4 regions of the Streptomyces sp. NPDC048295 genome follow, and region 3 is predicted to be linked to each of the others. Evidence: riboswitches for the same ligand, from Rfam matches in the RefSeq annotation. Region 3 holds a riboswitch; each other region holds the start of a gene.
What was found. A riboswitch is a leader RNA that binds a small molecule or an ion and turns the genes downstream of it on or off. The one in region 3 is predicted to bind cobalamin.
Positions count from the first base shown of each region.

Region 1: another riboswitch for cobalamin. It lies ahead of AB0D53_RS01370 (ribonucleoside-diphosphate reductase subunit alpha); the one in region 3 lies ahead of metE (5-methyltetrahydropteroyltriglutamate--homocysteine S-methyltransferase).
Region 2: another riboswitch for cobalamin. It lies ahead of AB0D53_RS31180 (CoA-acylating methylmalonate-semialdehyde dehydrogenase); the one in region 3 lies ahead of metE (5-methyltetrahydropteroyltriglutamate--homocysteine S-methyltransferase).
Region 4: another riboswitch for cobalamin. It lies ahead of cobN (cobaltochelatase subunit CobN); the one in region 3 lies ahead of metE (5-methyltetrahydropteroyltriglutamate--homocysteine S-methyltransferase).

Region 1 is NZ_JBEZLL010000001.1:312,280-317,928, forward strand. It holds gene AB0D53_RS01360 (DUF3311 domain-containing protein) at 36-290, shown strand; gene mctP (monocarboxylate uptake permease MctP) at 287-1,921, shown strand; cobalamin riboswitch at 2,098-2,229, shown strand; gene AB0D53_RS01370 (ribonucleoside-diphosphate reductase subunit alpha) at 2,371-4,782, shown strand; gene AB0D53_RS01375 (ribonucleotide-diphosphate reductase subunit beta) at 4,782-5,649, shown strand, end outside.
Region 2 is NZ_JBEZLL010000026.1:13,039-18,687, forward strand. It holds gene AB0D53_RS31170 (enoyl-CoA hydratase/isomerase family protein) at 1-796, opposite strand, end outside; gene AB0D53_RS31175 (acyl-CoA dehydrogenase family protein) at 793-1,938, opposite strand; gene AB0D53_RS31180 (CoA-acylating methylmalonate-semialdehyde dehydrogenase) at 1,947-3,446, opposite strand; cobalamin riboswitch at 3,639-3,824, opposite strand; cobalamin riboswitch at 4,402-4,616, shown strand; gene AB0D53_RS31185 (deoxynucleoside kinase) at 4,912-5,571, shown strand.
Region 3 is NZ_JBEZLL010000025.1:17,494-23,142, reverse strand. It holds gene AB0D53_RS30500 (thiamine pyrophosphate-dependent enzyme) at 1-675, shown strand, start outside; gene AB0D53_RS30495 (2-oxo acid dehydrogenase subunit E2) at 713-2,041, shown strand; gene AB0D53_RS30490 (MFS transporter) at 2,159-3,496, shown strand; cobalamin riboswitch at 4,029-4,245, shown strand; gene metE (5-methyltetrahydropteroyltriglutamate--homocysteine S-methyltransferase) at 4,408-5,649, shown strand, end outside.
Region 4 is NZ_JBEZLL010000016.1:52,895-58,543, reverse strand. It holds gene cobN (cobaltochelatase subunit CobN) at 1-3,211, opposite strand, end outside; adenosylcobalamin (AdoCbl) riboswitch at 3,299-3,379, opposite strand; gene cobG (precorrin-3B synthase) at 3,480-4,799, shown strand; gene AB0D53_RS23430 (precorrin-8X methylmutase) at 4,862-5,488, shown strand; gene AB0D53_RS23425 (precorrin-2 C(20)-methyltransferase) at 5,491-5,649, shown strand, end outside.

The DNA of each region.
Region 1 (5,649 bases), on a different contig from region 3:
TTACAAGGTGATCAGCGAGGGGACGGAGTCGCCGCATGCCAGCAGGCCCAGAAGGAAAACCGCCCGCCGTCACACCGGTGCGGGTAGTCATCGCCCTCTGTCTCGTCGCGCCGTTCGTGGCGATGCTCTGGGTGAGTTCGTACGCGAAGGTGGACCCCACCTTCATCGGCATTCCGTTCTTCTACTGGTACCAGATGCTCTGGGTGCTGATCTCCACCGCGCTCACGATGACCGCGTACAAGCTGTGGCAGCGTGACCAGCGCGCCCGCAAGGGAGGTGAGCCGGCGTGAAGGACGGCGTGAACGGCGTCGCGCTCGGCGTCTTCATCTTCTTCTTCGTGGCCGTCACGGTCATGGGCTTCCTGGCGGCGCGCTGGCGCAAGGCCGAGAACGAGGCGAGCCTCGACGAATGGGGCCTGGGCGGACGGTCGTTCGGCACCTGGGTCACCTGGTTCCTGCTCGGCGGCGACCTGTACACCGCGTACACCTTCGTCGCCGTTCCGGCGGCGATCTACGCGGCGGGCGCGGCCGGCTTCTTCGCCGTGCCGTACACCATCCTGGTGTACCCGCTGATCTTCACCTTCCTGCCGCGGCTCTGGTCGGTCTCGCACAAGCACGGGTACGTCACCACCTCGGACTTCGTGCGCGGGCGCTTCGGCTCGAAGGGCCTGTCGCTGGCGGTCGCCGTCACGGGCATCCTCGCCACGATGCCGTACATCGCGCTCCAGCTCGTCGGCATCCAGGCGGTGCTGGACGTGATGGGCGTCGGCGGCGGCGAGAACACCCACTGGTTCGTCAAGGACCTGCCGCTGCTGATCGCGTTCGCGGTGCTCGCCGCGTACACCTACTCGTCCGGGCTGCGGGCACCCGCGCTGATCGCCTTCGTCAAGGACGGGCTGATCTACCTGGTCATCGCGGTGGCGATCATCTACATCCCGATCAAGCTGGGCGGCTTCGACGACATCTTCGCCAAGGCGGGCGAGGCGTTCTCGCAGACCAACCCGGCCACCGGCAAACCGCGTGGCGCGCTCGCGCCGGGCGAGGCGGGCCAGTGGGGTTACGCCACCCTGGCGCTGGGCTCGGCGCTGGCGCTGTTCATGTATCCGCACTCGATCACGGCGACGCTCTCCAGCCGCAGCCGCAACGTGATCCGGCGCAACACCACGATCCTGCCGCTGTACTCGCTGATGCTGGGTCTGCTGGCGCTGCTCGGCTTCATGGCCATCGCCGCCGGGATCAAGGTGGACAACGGGCAGCTGGCCATCCCGCAGCTGTTCGAGACCATGTTCCCGGACTGGTTCGCGGGCGTCGCGTTCGCCGCCATCGGCATCGGCGCGCTGGTGCCCGCCGCGATCATGTCGATCGCCGCGGCGAACCTCTTCACCCGCAACATCTACAAGGACTTCCTGAAGCCGGACGCGACCCCGGAACAGGAGACCAAGGTCTCCAAGCTGGTCTCGCTGCTGGTCAAGGTCGGCGCGCTCGCCTTCGTCCTCACGATGGACAAGACGGTCGCGATCAACTTCCAGCTGCTCGGCGGCATCTGGATCCTCCAGACGATGCCGGCCCTGGTCGGCGGCCTGTTCACCCGCTGGTTCCACCGCTGGGCGCTGCTCGCGGGCTGGGCGGTCGGCATGGTGTACGGGACGGTGGCCGCGTACGGGGTCGCCTCGCCGACCCAGAAGCACTTCGGCGGCTCGTCCGCGGAGATCCCCGGCATCGGCGAGATCGGCTACATCGGCCTCACCGCGTTCGTGCTGAACGTGGTCGTGACGGTGGTGCTGACCTTCGTCCTGAACGCCATGAAGGCGCCCGCCGGGATCGACGAGACCTCCCCGGCCGACTACACCGCCGACGCGGGCGACCCGGGCGTCGAGAAGGAACTCCCGCCGGCCACGGCGGGGGCGCCGGGCGGCCACTGACGACCCGCGCCCACGGCCCGTCGACGGCCCGTCGAGCCCCCTCCAGCGGGGCGCGGCGGGCCGTCGGCGTGATCGGGTCGGCCGGCCCGGGAAAGGGCCTTACGGCTCGTTCTGTGGGCCCGACCCGGTCGGTGCGACACAACATGTGGGGGCTGCCTCATCGGGCAGCCCCCACATGTATGCTCTTCCTCGCTGTCGCCGCAGGGGAATCCGGTGCGAATCCGGAACTGTCCCGCAACGGTGTATTCAGTGCGCTTTTGTGCACCCCCGAGTCAGTCCGATGACCTGCCGGCAGCGCATCCGGCTCGACCGAACCGGATGCCCAGACGTCCGGGCCTCGCGGTTGGGCCGGTGGACGCCGTGCGGAGCGCTGCCCTGCCCCGGGTCTGCGCGTCCGCAGGGCTGCCCCGTTCCCCGCCGGCCCCGAGCCGAGCGAGGGAGAGCACCACGTGACCATCGCGCCAGCCGATCCGGCTTCAGTCGCCGCGTCCGCAGCAGCCGAGTCCGAGGCAGTCGCACAGGACGGACCGGGGACCGCGCTGCTGCGGACCCTGACCGCCCTCACCGCCGATCTGCCCGACACCGACCCCGGCCGGGTCGCCGCCGCCGCGCTGCGCGGCCGCAGCGCCCGGGCGGACGAGGCGGAGCTGCGTTCACTGGCCACCGAGGCCGCCGCGGGCCTGATCTCCGAGGACCCCGCCTACTCCCGGCTCGCCGCCCGGCTCCTGACCCTCACCATCGCGGACGAGGCGGCCGGCCAGGGCGCGGTCTCCTTCTCCGCCTCGGTCGCCGTCGGGCACCGCGAGGGCCTGATCGCCGACCGTACCGCCGGGTTCGTCGCCCGCCACGCGGCCGCCCTCGACGCGCTGGTGGAGCGTTCGCTCGCCGACGGCGCGGACGACCGCTTCGGCTACTTCGGACTGCGGACCCTGCACAGCCGCTATCTGCTGCGCCACCCGCACACCCGCCAGGTCGTCGAGACGCCCCAGCACTTCATGCTGCGGGTCGCGTCCGGGCTCGCCGAGGACGACTCGCAGCGCGCCGTGGACGAAGTGGCGGCGCTGTACGGGCTGATGAGCCGGCTCGACTACCTCCCCTCCTCCCCCACGCTCTTCAACTCCGGCACCCGGCACCCGCAGATGTCCTCCTGCTATCTGCTGGACTCCCCGCTGGACGAGCTCGACTCGATCTACGACCGCTACCACCAGGTGGCCCGGCTCTCCAAGCACGCGGGCGGCATCGGCCTTTCGTACTCCCGCATCCGCTCGCGCGGTTCGCTGATCCGCGGCACCAACGGGCACTCCAACGGCATCGTGCCGTTCCTGAAGACGCTCGACGCCTCCGTCGCCGCGGTCAACCAGGGGGGCCGCCGCAAGGGCGCCGCCGCCGTCTACCTGGAGACCTGGCACGCGGACATCGAGGAGTTCCTGGAGCTGCGCGACAACACGGGCGAGGACCAGCGGCGTACGCACAACCTCAACCTGGCGCACTGGATCCCGGACGAGTTCATGCGCCGGGTCGACGCGGACGGCGACTGGTCGCTGTTCTCGCCCGCCGACGTACCCGGCCTCGTCGACCTGTGGGGCGACGAGTTCGACGCCGCGTACCGGGCCGCCGAGGCCCAGGGGCTGGCCCGCAAGTCGATCCCGGCCCGCGAGCTGTACGGCCGGATGATGCGCACCCTCGCGCAGACCGGCCAGGGCTGGATGACGTTCAAGGACGCCTCCAACCGGACCGCGAACCAGACCGCCGAGCCGGGCACCGTCGTCCACTCCTCGAACCTGTGCACCGAGATCCTCGAAGTCACCGACGACGGCGAGACGGCGGTCTGCAACCTGGGCTCGGTCAACCTCGGCGCGTTCGTCGCCGACGACTCCATCGACTGGGAGCGTCTGGACGCCACCGTCCGCACCGCCGTGACCTTCCTGGACCGGGTCGTCGACATCAACTTCTACCCGACCGAGCAGGCCGGCCGCTCCAACGCGAAGTGGCGCCCGGTGGGTCTGGGCGCCATGGGCCTCCAGGACGTCTTCTTCAAGCTGCGGCTGCCCTTCGACTCCCCCGAGGCCCGCGCGCTCTCCACGAAGATCTCCGAGCGGATCATGCTCGCCGCGTACGAGTCGTCCTGCGAGCTCGCCGAGCGGTCCGGACCGCTGCCCGCCTGGTCGCAGACGCGGGCGGCGCGCGGTGTGCTGCACCCCGACCACTACGACACCGAGCTGAACTGGCCCGAGCGGTGGGAGGCGCTGCGCGCCCGCGTCGCGAAGAGCGGGATGCGCAACTCGCTGCTGCTCGCCATCGCGCCGACGGCGACGATCGCCTCGATCGCGGGGGTCTACGAGTGCATCGAGCCGCAGGTCTCCAACCTCTTCAAGCGCGAGACGCTCAGCGGTGAGTTCCTCCAGGTCAACGCGTATCTGGTCGATGAGCTGAAGCAGCTCGGGGTGTGGGACGCGCGGACCCGTGAGGCGCTGCGCGACGCCAGCGGCTCGGTGCAGGGCTTCGCCTGGATCCCGGAGGAGGTACGGGCGCTGTACCGCACTGCGTGGGAGATCCCGCAGCGCGGTCTGATCGACATGGCGGCGGCCCGTACGCCGTTCCTGGACCAGAGCCAGTCGCTGAACCTGTTCCTGGAGACGCCGACGATCGGCAAGCTCTCCTCGATGTACGCGTACGCCTGGAAGCAGGGGCTGAAGACGACGTACTACCTGCGCTCGCGCCCGGCGACCCGGATCGCCCGTGCCGCCTCCGGCCAGGCCGCGACCGCCGCCCCCATTCCCGTACAGCAGGCTTCGGCGCCCGACGCGGACGCGATCGCCTGCTCCCTCGAAAACCCCGAGTCCTGCGAGGCCTGCCAGTAATGAGCACCACCAACTCCGAGAAGAACCTGCTCGACCCGGGCTTCGAACTGACCCTGCGGCCCATGCGCTACCCGGACTTCTACGAGCGCTACCGCGACGCGATCAAGAACACCTGGACGGTGGAGGAGGTCGACCTGCACTCCGACGTCGCCGACCTCGCCAAGCTGTCCCCCGGCGAGCAGCACATGATCGGCCGGCTGGTCGCGTTCTTCGCGACGGGCGACTCGATCGTCTCCAACAACCTCGTGCTGACGCTGTACAAGCACATCAACTCCCCCGAGGCGCGGCTGTACCTGTCGCGGCAGCTCTTCGAGGAGGCCGTGCACGTCCAGTTCTATCTGACGCTGCTGGACACCTATCTGCCCGACCCGGAGGACCGCGCCGCCGCGTTCGACGCGGTCGAGGAGATCCCCTCCATCCGTGAGAAGGCGCAGTTCTGCTTCAAGTGGATGGACTCGGTCGAGAAGATCGAGCGGCTGGAGACGAAGGCCGACCGCCGCCGGTTCCTGCTGAACCTGATCTGCTTCGCGGCGTGCATCGAGGGGCTGTTCTTCTACGGCGCGTTCGCCTACGTCTACTGGTTCCGCTCGCGGGGTCTGCTGCACGGTCTCGCCACGGGCACCAACTGGGTGTTCCGTGACGAGACGATGCACATGAACTTCGCGTTCGAGGTCGTGGACACCGTCCGCAAGGAGGAGCCGGACCTCTTCGACGACGAGCTCCAGCAGCAGGTCACCGACATGCTGAAGGAGGCCGTGGCCGCGGAGCTGCAGTTCGGCCGCGATCTGTGCGGCGACGGGCTGCCCGGCATGAACACCGAGTCGATGCGGCAGTACCTGGAGTGCGTCGCCGACCAGCGGCTCACCC
Region 2 (5,649 bases), on a different contig from region 3:
ACTTGGAGAGCAGGGTGTCCGCGGTGTCCTTCGCGGCGGGTACGCCCGATGCGAGGAGCCGCGCCACGATCTCCTCGGCGGTGTCGGCGGCGTAGCAGGAGTCGATCCACTCGCGGGCGGCGGAGAGCCTTCCGGCCGGAGGCTCCGCCACATGCCGTTCCATCACTGCGTGTACGGAGTCGACGGCGAGTTCCCGGGTCAGCGCCGGCAGGGCCGACGCGGGCACGAAGTGGTCCGCGAGCCCGCACACCAGGGCGTCGGCGGCACCGACGGGTGCCCCCGTGAGCGCCAGATGGGTGCCGAGTTCGCCGGGGGCCAGGGCGAGGAGGTAGGTGCCGCCGACATCGGGGACGAAGCCGATGCCGGTCTCGGGCATGGCGATCCTGGAGCGTTCGGTGACGATACGGACGCTGCCGTGGGCGGAGACGCCGACGCCGCCGCCCATCACGATGCCGTCCATGAGGGCGACATAGGGCTTGGGGTAGCGGGCGATCAGCGCGTTGAGACGGTACTCGTCGCGCCAGAAGTCCGCGGTGGCGGTGCCGCCGGTACGGGCGTCCTCGTGGATCGCGCGGATGTCGCCGCCCGCGCACAGACCGCGTTCGCCGGCGCCTTCGATGACCACCCTCGCGACCGCGGGGTCGTCGGCCCAGGCGGAGAGCGCCTCCTCGATGCGGAGGACCATGGGACGACTGAGGGCGTTGAGTGACTTGGGACGGTTGAGGGTGATGTATGCAGCGTGACCCTCGGTGCGGGTCAGGACGTGGTCGTGGTCGGCCGGTGCTTCGTTGGTCATCGCAGGTTCTCCGTCAGTCCACGCGCGACGATCACGCGCATGACCTCGTTGGTGCCTTCCAGGATCTGGTGGACCCGTAGGTCGCGGACGATCTTCTCGATGCCGTACTCGCTGAGGTAGCCGTAGCCGCCGTGCAGTTGGAGGGCCGCGTCGGCGACGGCGTAGCCGGTGTCGGTGGCGAACCGCTTGGCCATCGCGCACAGGCGCGGGGCCAGCGGATCGCCCGCGTCCAGGGCTTCAGCGGCCTGCCGGACCAGGGCGCGGGCGGCGGCGAGTTCCGTGGCCATGTCGGCGAGACGGAACTGCAGGGCCTGGGCGTCCAGCAGCCGGGCGCCGAAGGCCTCGCGGTCCGCAAGGTGGGCCAGGCTGCGGTCGAGGGCGCTCTGCGCACCGCCGAGCGAGCAGGCGGCGATGCCGAGGCGGCCGCCGTTGAGGCCGTTCATGGCGATGCGGAAGCCGTCGCCCTCGGCGCCGAGCCGCCGGTCGGCGGGGACGCGGACGCCGTCCAGGATCACCTGGCGGGTGGGCTGGGCGTTCCAGCCCATCTTCCGTTCGTCGGGGCCGAAGGAGACGCCCGGGTCCTCCCGCTCGACGACGAAGGCGGAGATCCCGCCCGGGCCGGGCTCGCCCGTCCGTGCCATGACCAGGTAGAGGCCGGAGGCGCCGGCGCCGGAGATGAACTGTTTGACGCCGCTCAACACGTACTGGTCGCCGTGCCGTTCGGCGCGGGTACGCAGGGCGGCGGCGTCCGAACCCGCGCCGGGTTCGGTCAGGCAGTAGCTGCCCAGGGTCGCGGCGGAGCAGAGGCCCGGCAGCCAGCGGTCCCGCTGCGCCTCGTCGCCGTACCGGTCGATCATCCAGGCGACCATGTTGTGGATGGACAGGTATCCGGCGATGGAGGGACAGCCGGTGGCGAGGGTATCGAAGACGAGGACGCCGTCGGCGCGGCCGAGGCCGCAGCCGCCGTATGCCTCGTCGACGTACACACCGGCGAGGCCGAGCGAGGCGGCCCGCCGGATGACGTCGATGGGGAAGTGCTTGTCCTGGTCCCACGTGACGGCGTGCGGGGCCAGCTGCTCCTGGGCGAAGTCGAGAGTGACCTCGGCGAGGGCGCGCTGCTCCTCGGTGAGGGCGGTGGTCATGGCGGCGCTCACCCCATCGTCGGGATCGTGAAGTTCGCGCCCTCCTTGACCCCGGAGGGCCAGCGCGAAGTGACGGTCTTGGTACGGGTGTGGAAGCGGATCGAGTCCGGGCCGTGCTGGTTCAGGTCGCCGAAGCCGGAGCGCTTCCAGCCGCCGAAGGTGTGGTAGGCGACGGGCACCGGAATGGGCACGTTGACGCCGACCATGCCGGTGTTCACCCGGCGGGTGAACTCGCGCGCCGTGTCACCGTCGCGCGTGAAGACGGCGACGCCGTTCCCGAAGGCGTGTTCGCTGGGCAGGCGCAGCGCCTCCTCGAAGTCGGCCGCCCGGACCACCGAGAGGACGGGCCCGAAGATCTCCTCGCGGTGGATACGCATCGAGGGATCCACACGGTCGAACAGGGACGCTCCGGCGAAGAAACCGTTCTCGTGCCCTGGCAGGGTGAAACCGCGCCCGTCCACGACGAGTTCGGCTCCCTCGTCGATGCCGATGTCGACGTACCGACGGACTCGGTCCAGGGCGTCGCGGCTGACCAGTGGTCCGAAGTCGGCCGCGGGGTCGTCGGACCGGCCGATCCGCAGGGCCGAGATCCGGTCCTTGAGAGCGGCGACGAGACGGTCGGCCGTTTCCTCGCCGACGGGCACGGCGACGGAGATGGCCATGCAGCGCTCGCCCGCCGAGCCGTAACCGGCACCGATCAGGGCGTCGACGGCCTGATCGAGGTCGGCGTCGGGCATCACGATCAGGTGGTTCTTGGCGCCGCCGAAGCACTGGGCGCGCTTGCCGTGCGCGGCGGCGGTGGCGTAGATGTGCGCGGCGACCGGGGTGGAGCCGACGAAGCCCACTGCCTGGACCCGCGGGTCCTGGAGCAGCGTGTCGACGGCCTCCTTGCCGCCGTTGACGACGTTCAGTACGCCCGGCGGCAGCCCGGCCTCCAGGAAGAGCTCCGCGAGCCGCAGCGGTACGGACGGGTCGCGCTCGGACGGCTTGAGGACGAATGCGTTTCCGCAGGCGAGAGCGGGTGCGGCCTGCCAGAGCGGGATCATCGCGGGGAAGTTGAACGGGGTGATGCCCGCGACCACGCCCAACGGTGAGCGCAGCGAGTGCACGTCGATGCCGGTGCCGGCGTTGTCGGTGAACTCGCCCTTGAGGAGGTGCGGGATCCCGGCGGCGAACTCGACCACCTCCAAGCCCCGTTGAAGGTCGCCGTGAGCGTCGGCGACGGTCTTGCCGTGCTCCGCCGACAGCATCCGGGCCAGATTCTCACGCTCGCCCTCGACGAGCTGGAGGAAGCGCAGCAGCACGCGGGCCCGGCGCTGCGGGTTCCACTGGCCCCATTCCGCCTGTGCTTCCTCGGCGTTGGCGATGGCGGCCTCGGTGTCGGCCCGTCCGGCCAGAGGCACGCGGGCCTGGACGGTGCCGGTGTTCGGGTCGTACACGTCGGCGAAGAGCCCGGACGCGCCGGGGATGTGCTTTCCGCCGATGAAATGGGTGAGTTCACGGACCATGGGTGCCTGCTCTCGTCAGGTTGGATCCGGGGATGGCACGGCGGACCGGCGAGCGACACCCGGATGGGGGCGTGCCGCTGCGGGAAGCCGTGAGAACTACGAGCGTGCGGAAACTGTGTGCGCGCGCTCCGCCGGATCACCAGGGTCGTGGGTACGGACCGGTGCCATGCGTGTCTGCTCCATCCTCGTGGACAACACGGAACAACCCGCGGCCGGTATCCTGACTCCCGGATCCCCGCGCGCCGCCCGCCTTCCCGACAGACCTCGTCAGTGGCGTGTGGATGGCAGCACACTCCCCGGTCACAGTGGCGGGACCGTGCCGGACTTGCACCGGCTTCCCTGCACCGCGGACCTTGTGCCACGAACATATAGTTGGACGTCCTAGTAAGTCCAGGGTGCCGCCAGCGCGCCTAGAGTCGGAGCATGCGCATCGTCTCCCTGCTTCCGGCGGCCACGGACATCGTGGCGGACCCCGGACTCGTCGCCGACCTGGTCGGACGCACCCACGAATGCGACTAGCCCCCCACCGTGCTCGCCTCCGTGCCTGTCGTGACCCGCGCCGAATTCGACGCGGACGAGCTCGGCAGCCGGGAGATCTCCGACGCGGTCGGCGGAGCCGGACATGCCGGCTCCTCCCGAGGCTGCGCGGCTGGGAAGACCTGCCGGCGGTACGCGCCGGGGATGTGTGGGTCCTGGACGGTCCCGCGTACTTCAACCGGCCGGGACCGAGGGGCGTCCGGGGTGCCGAGGTGCTCGCGCACGTGCTGCACGGAGTGGCGGTGGGGGAGCCGGTGACCGTGGCGGAAGCCTCACGGGTCGGGCTGAGCGGGGCACCTGTCTACAGGTCCCCGTGTCCGGAGACTCGGTGCTCTGGGGCACAGGCGTGGCTGGAGCAGCTGACGTCGTGGCCCATCCACTACATCTGGGATGGCAAGAACAAGGCGCTCCCAGATGTAGTGTGAGGGGCGCTGGTGGTTCGCCGGGCGCTCCCGCGCTCGGCGAGGCAAGAGGGAACCCGGTGAAAGACCGGGGCTGCCCCGCAGCGGTGAGCGGGAACGACCGCCGTCAGAGGCACCGGGCGCCTGGGCTCCCGGTAAGCGACGGCCATAGGAGCCTCCGGAAGAGGCGTGCCCGCGAGTCCGAAGACCTGCCACTGGTGCGCCCGCCGACGAGCGTGGGCGCCGCTTCGAGGTCCAGGGGGAGGGCCGCGCGGCAGGTGCGCGACGTCCCGGCGGAGGGCCGTACCCGTCCGGCATCGTGCCGTCGGCCCATGCCGCGTCGCCTTCCACCGGCCTGCCTCGAAGCACCGGGCACGACGACAGGGGGAGACCGGCATGCGGAGTTCCTCTCTCGCGTCCCGGCGGACAGCTCCAGTACCTGGAAGCTGTGTCAGCGAGCAAGTGGCCGGCCGGTGTGGGCGGCTGGTGCGCCCGCTTTGTGCGGCGTGGCAGGAGAGAAGCGAGGAATGGCAGTGATCTGTGTCGGAGGCATGATCGGAATCGGCAAGACGAGCGTCGCCGAACTGATCGCCAAGGAGCTGGGCAGCGAGGTCTTCTACGAGAGCGTGGACGACAACCCGATCCTGCCGCTCTTCTACTCCGCGAGCCCCGAGGAGATCGAGGCGAAGCGCTACCCGTTCCTCCTCCAGCTGTACTTCCTCCGGACGAGGTTCGCCTCGATCAAGGAGGCGTACCGGAAGAACGACAACGTCCTCGACCGGTCCATATACGAGGACTGGTACTTCGCCAAGGTCAATCACGACCTGGGCCGGATCAGCTCTCTCGAGATGCGGCTGTACGAGGGGCTGCTCGACGAGATGATGCGCGAGATCGACGGCCTGCCGTACCGCAAGGCACCCGACCTCATGGTCTACCTCAAGGCCGACTTCGAGACCGTGCTGCACCGAATCGGGCTGCGCGGGCGCGAATTCGAGCAGGACGAGAGCCTCGTCGAGTACTACCGGACACTGTGGTCCGGCTACGACGACTGGGTGCACCAGCACTACTCGGCGAGCGACGTCCTCGTCATCGACATGAACCGCACCGACGTGGTGAACAACCAGGAGGACGCGGCGCGCGTGGCGCAGCAGGTCAGGGACGCCCTCGCCACGTCCGGCGCTGTCTGACCGGCGGAGGCACGCGAGGCTCGGTCCCAGCGGGCGGCGGCACCGGCCACGTCCGACCGGGCCCGGCGTCCATGCGCG
Region 3 (5,649 bases):
GGCGGCGACGGACAGGGCACCGGCGTCCCGCTCGTCCTGCGCAGCAAGGTCGCCATGGGCACCGGCTACGGCTCCCAGCACTCCATGGACCCGGCGGGAATCCTCGCCACGGCCCCCGGCTGGCGGATCGTCGCCCCGTCCACCCCCTTCGACTACGTCGGCCTGATGAACTCCGCGCTGACCTGCAAGGACCCGGTCGTCGTACTGGAGCACACCGACCTGTACGGCTCGGTCGGTCCGGGCCCGGTGGACGACTTCGACTACTGCCTGCCCGTGGGCAGGGCGGCCGTGCGCCGCACCGGATCCCGGATCACCGTCGTGACGTACCTCGCGATGACCAACTACGTACTGGAGGCCGTCGAGCAGCTGGGCCTGGACGCCGAGGTCATCGACCTGCGCTGGCTGGACCGCGCCAGTCTCGACTGGGACACCCTCGGCGAGAGCATCCGCAAGACCAACAACGTGCTCATCGCCGAGCAGGGCCCCATCGGCACCTCCTACGGCGGCTGGCTGTCGGACGAGATCCAGCGCCGCTACTTCGACTGGCTCGACCAGCCGGTGGAGCGCGTCCAGGCCGGCGAGTCCTCGCCCAGCATCAGCAAGGTGCTGGAGCGGGCGGCCATCGCAAGGACCGAAGAGGTCGTGGCCGCGCTCCAGCGGGTCACCGGGAACTGACCCTCCCCGTACGAGAGAACACCCAGGAGGGTTGATCATGGCAGAACTGTTCCGAATGCCCGCCGTGGCCGCCGACGCGGCGACGGCCGTGCTGTCCGCCTGGCAGGTGGCGGAGGGGGCGTCGTTCACCAAGGACGACGCGCTGGTCTCCATCGAGACCGACAAGGCCGAGGTGGACGTCGCCGCCGAGCAGGACGGCGTCCTGCTCAAGGCGTTGTACGAGGCCGGCGTCGAGATCGAGGTTGGTGACCCGATCGCCGTGCTCGGCGCCGTCGGCGAGCAGCCGGGTGACCTCGACGCGCTGCTGGCCGGGCTCGGCGTCAGCGCGCCCGGCGCGGCCCCGCAGGCGGTTCGCCGGGACGTACCGGAGGAGCCGGTGGCACCGCCCGCGGCCGCCCCGGCTTCCGGTGGGCAGGGTCGCGGCGGGCGCGTCTTCAGCAGTCCGCTGGCCCGCAGGCTGGCCCGGGAGGCGGGCCTCGACATCGAGGCCCTCATCGGCACCGGGCCCGGCGGCCGCGTCGTCAGGCGTGACGTCGATGCCGCGGCAGCGGCCCGGCACACACCGGCGCAGGAATCGGCCCCGGCCGTGCCTCCGGCTCCGGCTCCGGCTCCGGCTCCGGCTCCGGCTCCCAGGGAAACCCCCACCGGCCCGCGGGCCGTCGGCGCCACCGCCCCCGCCGGCACCGGCGACCACGAGGACCTCCCGCACACCCGCATGCGCCGGGCCATCGCCAGGCGCCTGACGGAGAGCAAGCAGCACACCCCGCACTTCTATCTGCGGGCGACCTGCGCCGTGGACGAGCTGCTCGCCCTGCGGCAGCGGATCAACGCCGTCAGCCCGGTGAAGGTCTCGGTCAACGACCTGCTGATCAAGGCCGTCGCCACGGCGCACACCCAGGTGCCGGAGATGAACGCGGTGTGGCAGCCGGAGGCCGTCCGCCGGTTCCGTACCGTCGACGTCTCGGTCGCCATCGCCACCGACACCGGCCTGGTGACCCCGGTGCTGCGCGGGATCGAGAACCTTTCCGTGTCGGCGATCGCCGCACGGACCCGCGCGTACGCGGAACAGGCGCGCTCCGGGGCGCTGCACCCCGCCGACCTCGAAGGCGGCTCGATCACCGTCTCGAACCTCGGCATGTACGGGGTCGAGGAGTTCACCGCCATCATCAACCCGCCGCAGGCCGCGATCCTGGCCATCGGCGCCGCACGCGACGAGGCGGTGGTCCGCGACGGTGCGGTCACCGCGGCCAAGGTGCTCGGCGTGGTCCTGTCCGTGGACCACCGTCCGGTGGACGGCGCCGTGGCGGCGCGCTGGCTCGCGGCCTTCACCGAGGCCGTGGAGAACCCGGTCCGGCTCGTCGTCTGACCCCACCCCGGCGGGCCGGGCGGACCGCGGCGTCGTCGCCGCGGTCCGCCCGCCACCGCCCACCCCTGGGCCGCAGTCCGCGTCAGGCGGCTGCCAGAGCACTCCAAGAGGACACCGATGTCTTTGATCCGCGCTTCCCGCACACCCGGTGCGGCCACAACGAACGAAACCCCGCGCGATGCGCTCGGCGGGCTGGACCAGCGCAATCTCCGGCGGCTGATGCCGCTGCTGCTGGCCGCCTACATCATGTCGTTCCTGGACCGGACCAACATCGGCCTGGCCAAGGAACGCCTGGAGGTCGACCTCGGCATCTCCGCAGCGGCCTACGGGCTGGGCGCGGGGCTGTTCTTCCTCACCTACGCGATCTCCGAAGTGCCCAGCAACCTGATCATGTACCGCGTGGGCGCCCGCTGGTGGATCACCCGGATCATGCTGACCTGGGGCGTCATCTCCTCCTGCATGGCCTTCGTCCAGGGCGAGAAGTCCTTCTACGCCATGCGGCTGCTGCTCGGTGCCGCCGAGGCCGGACTGCTGCCGGGCATCCTGCTCTACTTCACGTACTGGTTCCGCTCCGAGACCCGCGGCAGGGCCATCGGCCTGCTCCTGCTCGGCGCGTCCATCGCCAGCGTCGTCGGAAACCCGCTCGGCGGGCTGCTCATGGAGATGGACGGGTTCGGCGGCTGGCACGGCTGGCAGTGGATGTTCGTCATCGAGGGGATCCCCTGCCTCTTCCTGGCGATCGCCATCTACCGCTTCCTGCCCGACGGCCCGGCCAAGGCGCCCTGGCTGACGGCGGACGAGGCCCGGTTGGTCCAGGACGCGGTCACCCGCGAACAGGCCGAGGGCTCCGAGGCGGCGGGCAACGGCTCCGGGTCCGGCTCCCTGCTGACGGTGCTGCGCGACAAGCAGATGCTGCTGGCCATCTTCGCCAACTGGACCCACCAGGTGGCCCTGTACTCCGTCGTCTACTTCCTGCCCGGCATCATCGGCGGCTGGGGCGATCTCTCGCCGTTCACCATCGGCCTGCTCACCGGACTGCCCTGGCTCACCGCAGCCGTCGGTGCCGTACTGGTGCCACCGCGCGCGACCACGCCCCGGCGCTCCCGCAACTTCGTGGTGGTCGGCCTGCTGATGATGTTCACCGGACTCGTCGTCGCCGCTGTCGCGGGTCCCGTGATCGCTCTGCTCGGCTTCTGCTTCACCGGCCTGGCCTTCTTCGTCGTCCAGCCGCTGCTGTTCAACTTCCCCGCCACCCGGCTCTCGGGCAAGACCCTCGCCGGCGGCCTGGCGCTGCTCAACACCATCGGCATCACCGGCGGCTTCGTCGGCCCGTACATCATGGGCTACGCCGAGGATGCCACCGGCAACCACCTCTCCGGACTGTGGGTCTCCGTCGTCCTGCTGGCCCTCGGCGCGCTGGCGGCCACGCGCCTGCGCTTCTCCCCCAAGTCCTGACCCACGCCCCCGGGCAACCCCGGCCCCGACGCCGTCCGCCCCGACCGGGGTGGACGGCGTCGGCGATGACGGTCGCGTGCGGGACCGGGTCGTGCACCGCGCACCGACAGGCCGCCGGCCGCCGGTCCCCGCGCAGGAATACCGCGACCCCGGGGAACCGGGCGCAGCACGGCACGATCGGCGTCGGGTGCGAGGAGCCCGGCGGTGCTGCTCCCGGCAGTCGCGCCGGCAGAGGTCTGTGCGTGCCTCGTGACGGGATCGCGTTCGCCCTCGCGAGGCCGGGCAAGGTGTCCGCGACGCCCTGCCCGTCATCGGCGCGGTCGTCACGGTGGCGGCGACCGCGCCGAAGCAGGAGAAGCGTCCCTCTGCGCCCGCGCACCCGCACCGGCTTCGTTCGCCGCGGTGAAGGGCCGCGCCAGGGCCTGTTCCGCGAGCGTGTGGGTACCGGGATCCCGTCGTGGTGGCCCGTGTTCGCCCGGGTGTCACGTTCCGGGATGTGAACAGCAGTCCCCCCGGCAACGGTTCACCCTCTAGTCTGGCCTGTGCAGCTGGTTCGCCCTGTCCGCCAGACAGGCGCGTCGTAAGAGGGAACCCGGTGGGAATCCGGGACTGCCCCGCAGCGGTGAGCGGGAACGACCGCCGTCATACGCACTGGATCCGGTCGGATCCGGGAAGCGACGGCCAGTAGGAATCTGCCCCGGCAGATGTGCCCGCGAGTCCGAAGACCTGCCTGTTGCCCGCACGCGACCCCTCGTGTGCGGATATCCCGGTGACCTCGTGGGCGGGTCGGCGTACATATCGGTCGGAGGACCGCGCACTGGGCGTGCGTGGGATCCGTCCGGTTCGTCATTCCTTCGCGTCCGTGTCCCGTCACCGGGATCTCAAGGAGTCATCTCGCGAAGGAGATTTCCGTGACAGCACAACCCGCGACCGCACGTGCCACCGTGTACGGCTACCCCCGTCAGGGCCCGGACCGGGAACTGAAGAAGGCAGTCGAGGGCTACTGGAAGGGCCGGGTCACCGCCGACGCCCTCCAGGAGACGGCAGCCGGCCTGCGCCGGTCCAACTGGCGGCGCTTGGCGGACGCCGGTGTCCACGAGGTGCCCACCGGCGACTTCTCGTACTACGACCACGTCCTGGACACCAGTGTCATGGTCGGCGCCGTCCCCCAGCGGCATCGGGCGGCCGTCGCCACCGACGCACTCGACGGGTACTTCGCGATGGCCCGCGGCACCCAGGACGTGGCGCCGCTGGAGATGACCAAGTGGTTCGACACCAACTACCACTACCTCGTCCCCGAGCTCGGCCCGGACACCGTCTTCACCACCGATTCCACCAAGCAGGTCACCGAGCTGAAGGAAGCCCTCGCGCTCGGGCACACCGCCCGCCCGGTACTGGTCGGCCCCGTCACGTACCTCCTGCTCGCCAAGCCCGCCCCCGGGGTGGCGGCCGGCTTCGAACCGCTCACCCTGCTGGACCGTCTGCTGCCGGTCTACGCGGAGGTGCTCGCCGATCTGCGTGCCGCCGGGGCGGAGTGGGTACAGCTCGACGAGCCCGCGTTGGTCCAGGACCGGACGCGGGCCGAACTGAACGTCGCCGCCCGCACGTACCGTGAACTCGGCGGCCTGACCGACCGGCCGAAGCTGCTCGTCGCCACCTACTTCGACCGGCTCGGCGAGGCGCTCCCCGTCCTTGCGAAGGCCCCGGTCGACGGCCTGGCGCTGGACTTCACCGAGGGCGCCGCGGGCAACCTCGAAGACCTCGCCGCCGTCGGCGGGCTGCCCGGCAAGCGGCTCGTCGCGGGCGTCGTCAACGGCCGCAACATCTGGATCAACGACTACGAGAAGTCGCTGGCCACCCTCGCCACGCTCCTCGGTCTCGCCGGCCGGGTCGACGTGGCCGCCTCCTGCTCCCTGCTGCACGTCCCCCTCGACACGGCGCCGGAGAGGGACATCGACCCGCGGATCCTTCGCTGGCTCGCCTTCGCCGAGCAGAAGGCCACCGAGGTCGTCGCACTGGCGAAGGGCCTGGCTCAGGGCACCGGCGCGATCACCGCCGAGATCACCGCCAACCGCGCCGATCTCGCCTCACGCGCACAATCCCCTCTCACCCACGACCCCGCCGTACGGGCCAGGGCCGCCGCCGTCACCGAC
Region 4 (5,649 bases), on a different contig from region 3:
TCTCGGGGCGGGTGGAGTCGCCGATGTACGCCTCCGGGGCGGTGCCGCGCAGGGCGCGGACGGTGGCCACCATGCCGCCGTGGTACTGGAAGTAGTCGTCCGAGTCGGCGATGTCGTGTTCACGGGTGTCGGTGTTCTTGGCCGCGACCGCGATCCGCTTGTACGCCGTCTCCATTTCCTCGCGGGCCGGGCGGCCGTCGAGTTCACGTCCGTAGGCGTAGCCGCCCCACACCGTGTAGACCTCGGCGAGGTCCGCGTCGGTGCGCCAGTCCCGCGAGTCGATGAGCTGGAGCAGACCGGCGCCGTACGTACCGGGGCGGGAGCCGAAGATGCGCGTGGTGGCGCGGCGTTCGTCGCCGTGGGCGGCCAGGTCGGCCTGGGTGTGGGCGCGTACGTGGTTCTGCTCGGCGGGCTCGTCCAGGGAGGCGACGAGGCGGACCGCGTCGTCGAGCAGGCCGATGGTGTGCGGGAAGGCGTCGCGGAAGAAACCGCTGATGCGCAGGGTGACGTCGATGCGCGGGCGGCCGAGCTCGGCCGGCGGGATCGCCTCCAGGCCGGTGACGCGGCGCGAGGCGTCGTCCCAGACCGGGCGGACGCCGAGCAGCGCGAAGGCTTCGGCGACGTCGTCACCGGCGGTGCGCATCGCGCTGGTGCCCCACAGGGACAGGCCGACCGAGGTCGGCCAGTCGCCGTTGTCGGTGCGGTAGCGCTCCAGGAGCGAGTCGGCCAGGGCCTGGCCCGTCTCCCAGGCGAGACGTGAGGGTACGGCCTTGGGGTCGACGGAGTAGAAGTTGCGGCCGGTCGGCAGGACGTTGACCAGGCCGCGGAGCGGGGAGCCGGAGGGTCCGGCGGGGACGAATCCGCCGTCCAGCGCGTGCAGGGTGTGGTCGAGTTCGTCGGTCGTGGCGGCCAGCCTCGGCACCACCTCGCGGGCCGCGAAGTCCAGGATGTCGGCGACCGCCCGCGGGTGGCCGGCGGCCACCTCGGCGACGGCGTCCGGGGACCAGCCCGCGTCCTCCATCGCCTGGACCAGGGCGCGGGCCCGCTCCTCGGTCTCGTCGGCGGTGACGCGGGTCGCGGCGGACTCGTCGAGCCCCAGGGCCTCGCGCAGGCCCGGCAGGGAGGCCGTGCCGCCCCAGATCTGGCGGGCGCGCAGGATCGCGAGGACGAGGTTGACCCGGTCGGCACCTGCCGGGGCGCCGCCCAGGACGTGCAGGCCGTCGCGGATCTGGGCGTCCTTGATCTCACAGAGCCAACCGTCGAGGTGCATGATGAACTCGTCGAAGCCCTCGTCCTCCGGACGGTCCTCGAGTCCCAGGTCGTGATCGAGCTTGGCGGCCTGGATCAGGGTCCAGATCTGGGCGCGGATCGCCGGGAGCTTCGCCGGGTCCATCGCCGCGATCTGGGCGTGCTCGTCCAGGAGTTGTTCGAGGCGGGCGATGTCCCCGTAGCTTTCGGCACGTGCCATCGGCGGCACCAGGTGGTCCACGAGGGTGGCGTGGACGCGCCGCTTGGCCTGTGTCCCCTCGCCCGGGTCGTTGACCAGGAACGGGTAGACCAGCGGGAGGTCGCCGAGGGCCGCGTCGGGGCCGCAGGATGCGGAGAGGCCGGCGTTCTTGCCGGGCAGCCACTCCAGGTTGCCGTGCTTGCCGAGGTGGATCATCGCGTCGGCGCCGAAGCCGTTGTCGTCGGCCCGGGCCGCGATCCAGCGGTAGGCGGCCAGGTAGTGGTGCGAGGGCGGCAGATCGGGGTCGTGATAGATCGCGATCGGGTTCTCGCCGAAGCCGCGCGGCGGCTGGATGAGGATGAGCAGATTGCCGTGGCGCAGGGCAGCGAGCACGATGTCGCCGTCCGGGTTGCCCGACCGGTCCACGAACATCTCGCCCGGGGCGGGGCCCCAGTGCCGCTCGACGGCTTCGCGGAGCTCGGCCGGGAGGGTCGCGTACCAGCGCCGGTAGTCGGCGGCCGGGATGCGGACCGGGTTGCGGGCCAGCTGCTCCTCGGTGAGCCACTCCTGGTCGTGGCCGCCCGCCTCGATCAGCGCGCGGATCAGCTCGTCGCCGTCGCCCGACGCGAGGCCGGGGACTTCCCGCGTACCGAAGTCGTATCCCTCGGCGCGGAGTCGGCGCAGCAGGGCGACGGCGCTGGCCGGGGTGTCGAGGCCGACCGCGTTGCCGATCCGGGAGTGCTTGGTCGGGTACGCGGACAGGACGAGCGCGATCCGCTTCTCGGCGGCCGGGATGTGGCGCAGCCGGGCGTGACGCACGGCGATCCCGGCGACACGGGCGGCGCGCTCGGTGTCGGCGACGTACGCGGGCAGGCCGTCCTCGTCGATCTCCTTGAACGAGAACGGCACGGTGATCAGGCGGCCGTCGAACTCGGGGACCGCGATCTGGCTGGCGGCGTCCAGCGGGGAGACGCCCTCGTCGTTGTCCTCCCAGTCGGTGCGTGAACCGGTGAGGCAGAGGGCCTGGAGGATGGGTACGTCGAGGCCGCTGAGGACGCCCGCGTCCCAGGATTCGTCGTCGCCGCCGGCCGAGGCCTCGGCGGGCCGGGTGCCGCCCGCGGCGAGGACCGTGGTCACGATCGCGTCGGCGGCGCGCAGCTCTTCGATGAGTTCGGCCTCGGGGGTGCGCAGCGAGGCGACGTACAGCGGCAGCGCGCGGGCGCCCGCGTCCTCGACGGCGCGGCAGAGCGCCTCGACGAACGCGGTGTTGCCGCTCATGTGGTGGGCGCGGTAGTAGAGCACGGCGACGACCGGGCCGTCGGTGCGCCGGGGGGTGCGCTCCAGCGGGCCCCAGGAGGGTGCCGGGGCGGGCGGTGCGAAGCCGTGGCCGGTGAGCAGCACGGTGTCGGAGAGGAAGCGGGCGAGCTGGTCCAGGTTGGCGGGACCGCCGTGGGCCAGATAGGCGTGGGCCTCCGCGGCGATGCCGATGGGAACGGTCGAGGCGGCCATCAGCTGGGCGTCGGGGGCCTGTTCGCCGGTGAGGACGACGACGGGGCGTCCGGTGGCGAGCACTTGGTCGAGACCGTCCTGCCAGGCGCGTACGCCGCCGAGGAGGCGTACGACGACCAGGTCGACGCCGTCGAGCAGCTGGGACAGGTCCTGGAGCGGGAGCCGGGAGGGGTTGGCGTAGCGGTAGGGGACCGGGCCGTCCGAGGCGCGGGCACTGAGCAGGTCGGTGTCGGACGTCGACAGGAGCAGGATCATGCGGCGTCGGGCCTTCCTCGGGGTGTCCACGCCCCGGGCGGTGTCGGAATGAGGCTCCCCTGCTCGAACGGGTTCGAGTGTTCGGGGAAGGGAGTTCCTGACTTGCCAGGCCGTGGCCGGGCTCACAGTGGCGGGACCGTGCCGGAATCGCACCGGACTTCCTCCCCTGTCGCCGTCTGTGGCGACGACGTGCCGGATGGCTCGTCAGTAGGCATAGTAAGGGCCGGTCAACCGATGGAGGACATACGGATCCGGTCGGATGGTCGGTATGCTCGCCGCCATGCCCCGACCTGCCACTTCGCCTTCACCGCCGGGAGACGCGTCTGCCCGGGACCGCGGTGACGCCTGCCCCGGCACGCTTCGGCTGCACCGGGCGGACGACGGCTCGCTGGCCCGTGTCCGGGTTCCCGGCGGTCTGCTGACGGCGGTGCAGGCAAAGGCCCTGGGGGCGCTGTCGGAGAGTCTGGGCGATGGTGAGTTGCATCTCACTTCGCGCGGCAATGTCCAGTTGCGCGGGCTGGGTCCGGACTGCGGAGCCGAACTGGCCGACCGGCTGGGCGAGGCCGGGCTGTTGCCCTCCGCTCGCCACGAGCGGATACGCAACATCGTGGCGTCACCGCTCTCGGGGCTCGACGGCCTGGGCGCGCGGGACGTCGGCCCCTGGCTGTCCGAGCTGGACGTGCTGCTGTGCGCGGGCGGGAGGACGGCGGGGCTGTCGGGCAGGTTCTTGTTCGTGCTAGACGACGGCCGTGGCGATGTGGACGCGCTGGGCGGCGATGTGACGCTGCTGGCGCAGGACGACGGAACGGCGCTGCTGCGGATCGGCACGGCCCCGGCCACCGCACGGATACCCGGCGCACGGGCGCCGCGGGCCGCCCTCCTGGCGGCCGAGACCTTCCTGGAGCAGGCGTCGGGCACCGGCGCCTGGCGTGTACCGGATCTGCCCGGCGGCGCCCGGTCCCTCCTCGAAGAGGTCGTACGACGGTTGCGGGAGGCGGGGCCCGGCACCGTCTCCACCGAGGACCGTGCCTGTCCGCCGGACTCGGACGGCCCCGCCCCCGGAGTCGTGACGGGCCCGCAGGACTCGGCCGCGCTGTCGGTCGGCATCCCCCTGGGGCGCATCGCCCCGGCGCAGTGGCGGTCGCTGACGGAGACGGCCCACCACCGGGGCGTCGGTGAGTTGCGGCTGACGCCGTGGCGCGGGGTCGTCGTACCCGGGGTGGAGCGGCGGCAGGCCGCCCGGTCGCTGGACGAGCTGGGGGCCACCGGTCTCGTCGTCGGCCCCGGCTCCCCCTGGACCGGGGTGGGTGCCTGTATCGGCCGGCCCGGCTGTGCGAAGTCGCTGGCCGATGTGCGGGCCCAGGCGACGGCCTCGGTGGGGGGCGCGGGGCTGCTGCCGGTGTACTGGTCCGGCTGCGAACGCCGCTGCGGGCATCCCCGCGGCGAGTGGGTCGACGTCGTGGCCACCCCGGACGGACACCGGATCTCCCTCGTGCGGGGCGAGGAGCGGGGCGCGCCCGTGAGCGTCCCCGACAGCCCCGGCACTCTCGCCGCGGCGGTGGCCGCTGCCCGCCGCGCGCGCGGCTGACCCCCGTACTCCCACTCCCCTGTACCCGACGTCGCACGCCCGAGGAAGAGAGCGAAAGCACTGTGCACCAGTACGAGAAGGACGGACCGGCGATCTATCGCCAGTCCTTCGCCACGATCCGCGCGGAGGCGGATCTCGCAGGCCTGCCCGCCGATGTGAGCCAGGTCGCGGTCCGCATGATCCACGCCTGCGGGATGGTCGACCTCGTCCGTGATCTCGCTTTCACCCCGGACGCGGTCGCCCGCGCCCGCGCCGCGCTGCGGGCCGGCGCACCCATCCTGTGCGATGTGGCCATGGTCGCCAGCGGTGTCACCCGCAAGCGGCTGCCCGCGGACAACGAGGTGGTGTGCACCCTGTCCGACCCGGCGGTGCCCGGGCTCGCGAAGGAGTTGGGCACCACTCGCAGCGCAGCCGCCCTGGAGCTGTGGCGCGACCGGTTGGAAGGCGCGGTCGTCGCCGTCGGGAACGCACCGACCGCGCTGTTCCGGCTGCTGGAGATGATCGAGGAGGGCGCGCCGCGCCCCGCCGCGGTCATCGGTGTGCCGGTCGGCTTCATCGGTGCAGCCGAGTCCAAGGACGCCCTGGCCGCGCACCCCTCCGGGCTGGAGCATCTGATCGTCCGAGGCCGTCGCGGCGGCAGCGCCATCGCGGCCGCCGCCCTCAACGCGATCGCCAGCGAGGAAGAGTAGACGTGAGCGAGCAGAAGACGGGCCGGCTGTACGGGGTCGGGCTCGGCCCCGGCGATCCGGCTCTGATGACCGTACGCGCGGTGGAGATCATCGCCGAGGCCGATGTCGTGGCGTACCACAGCGCCCGGCACGGACGGTCCATCGCCCGGTCCATCGCGGCG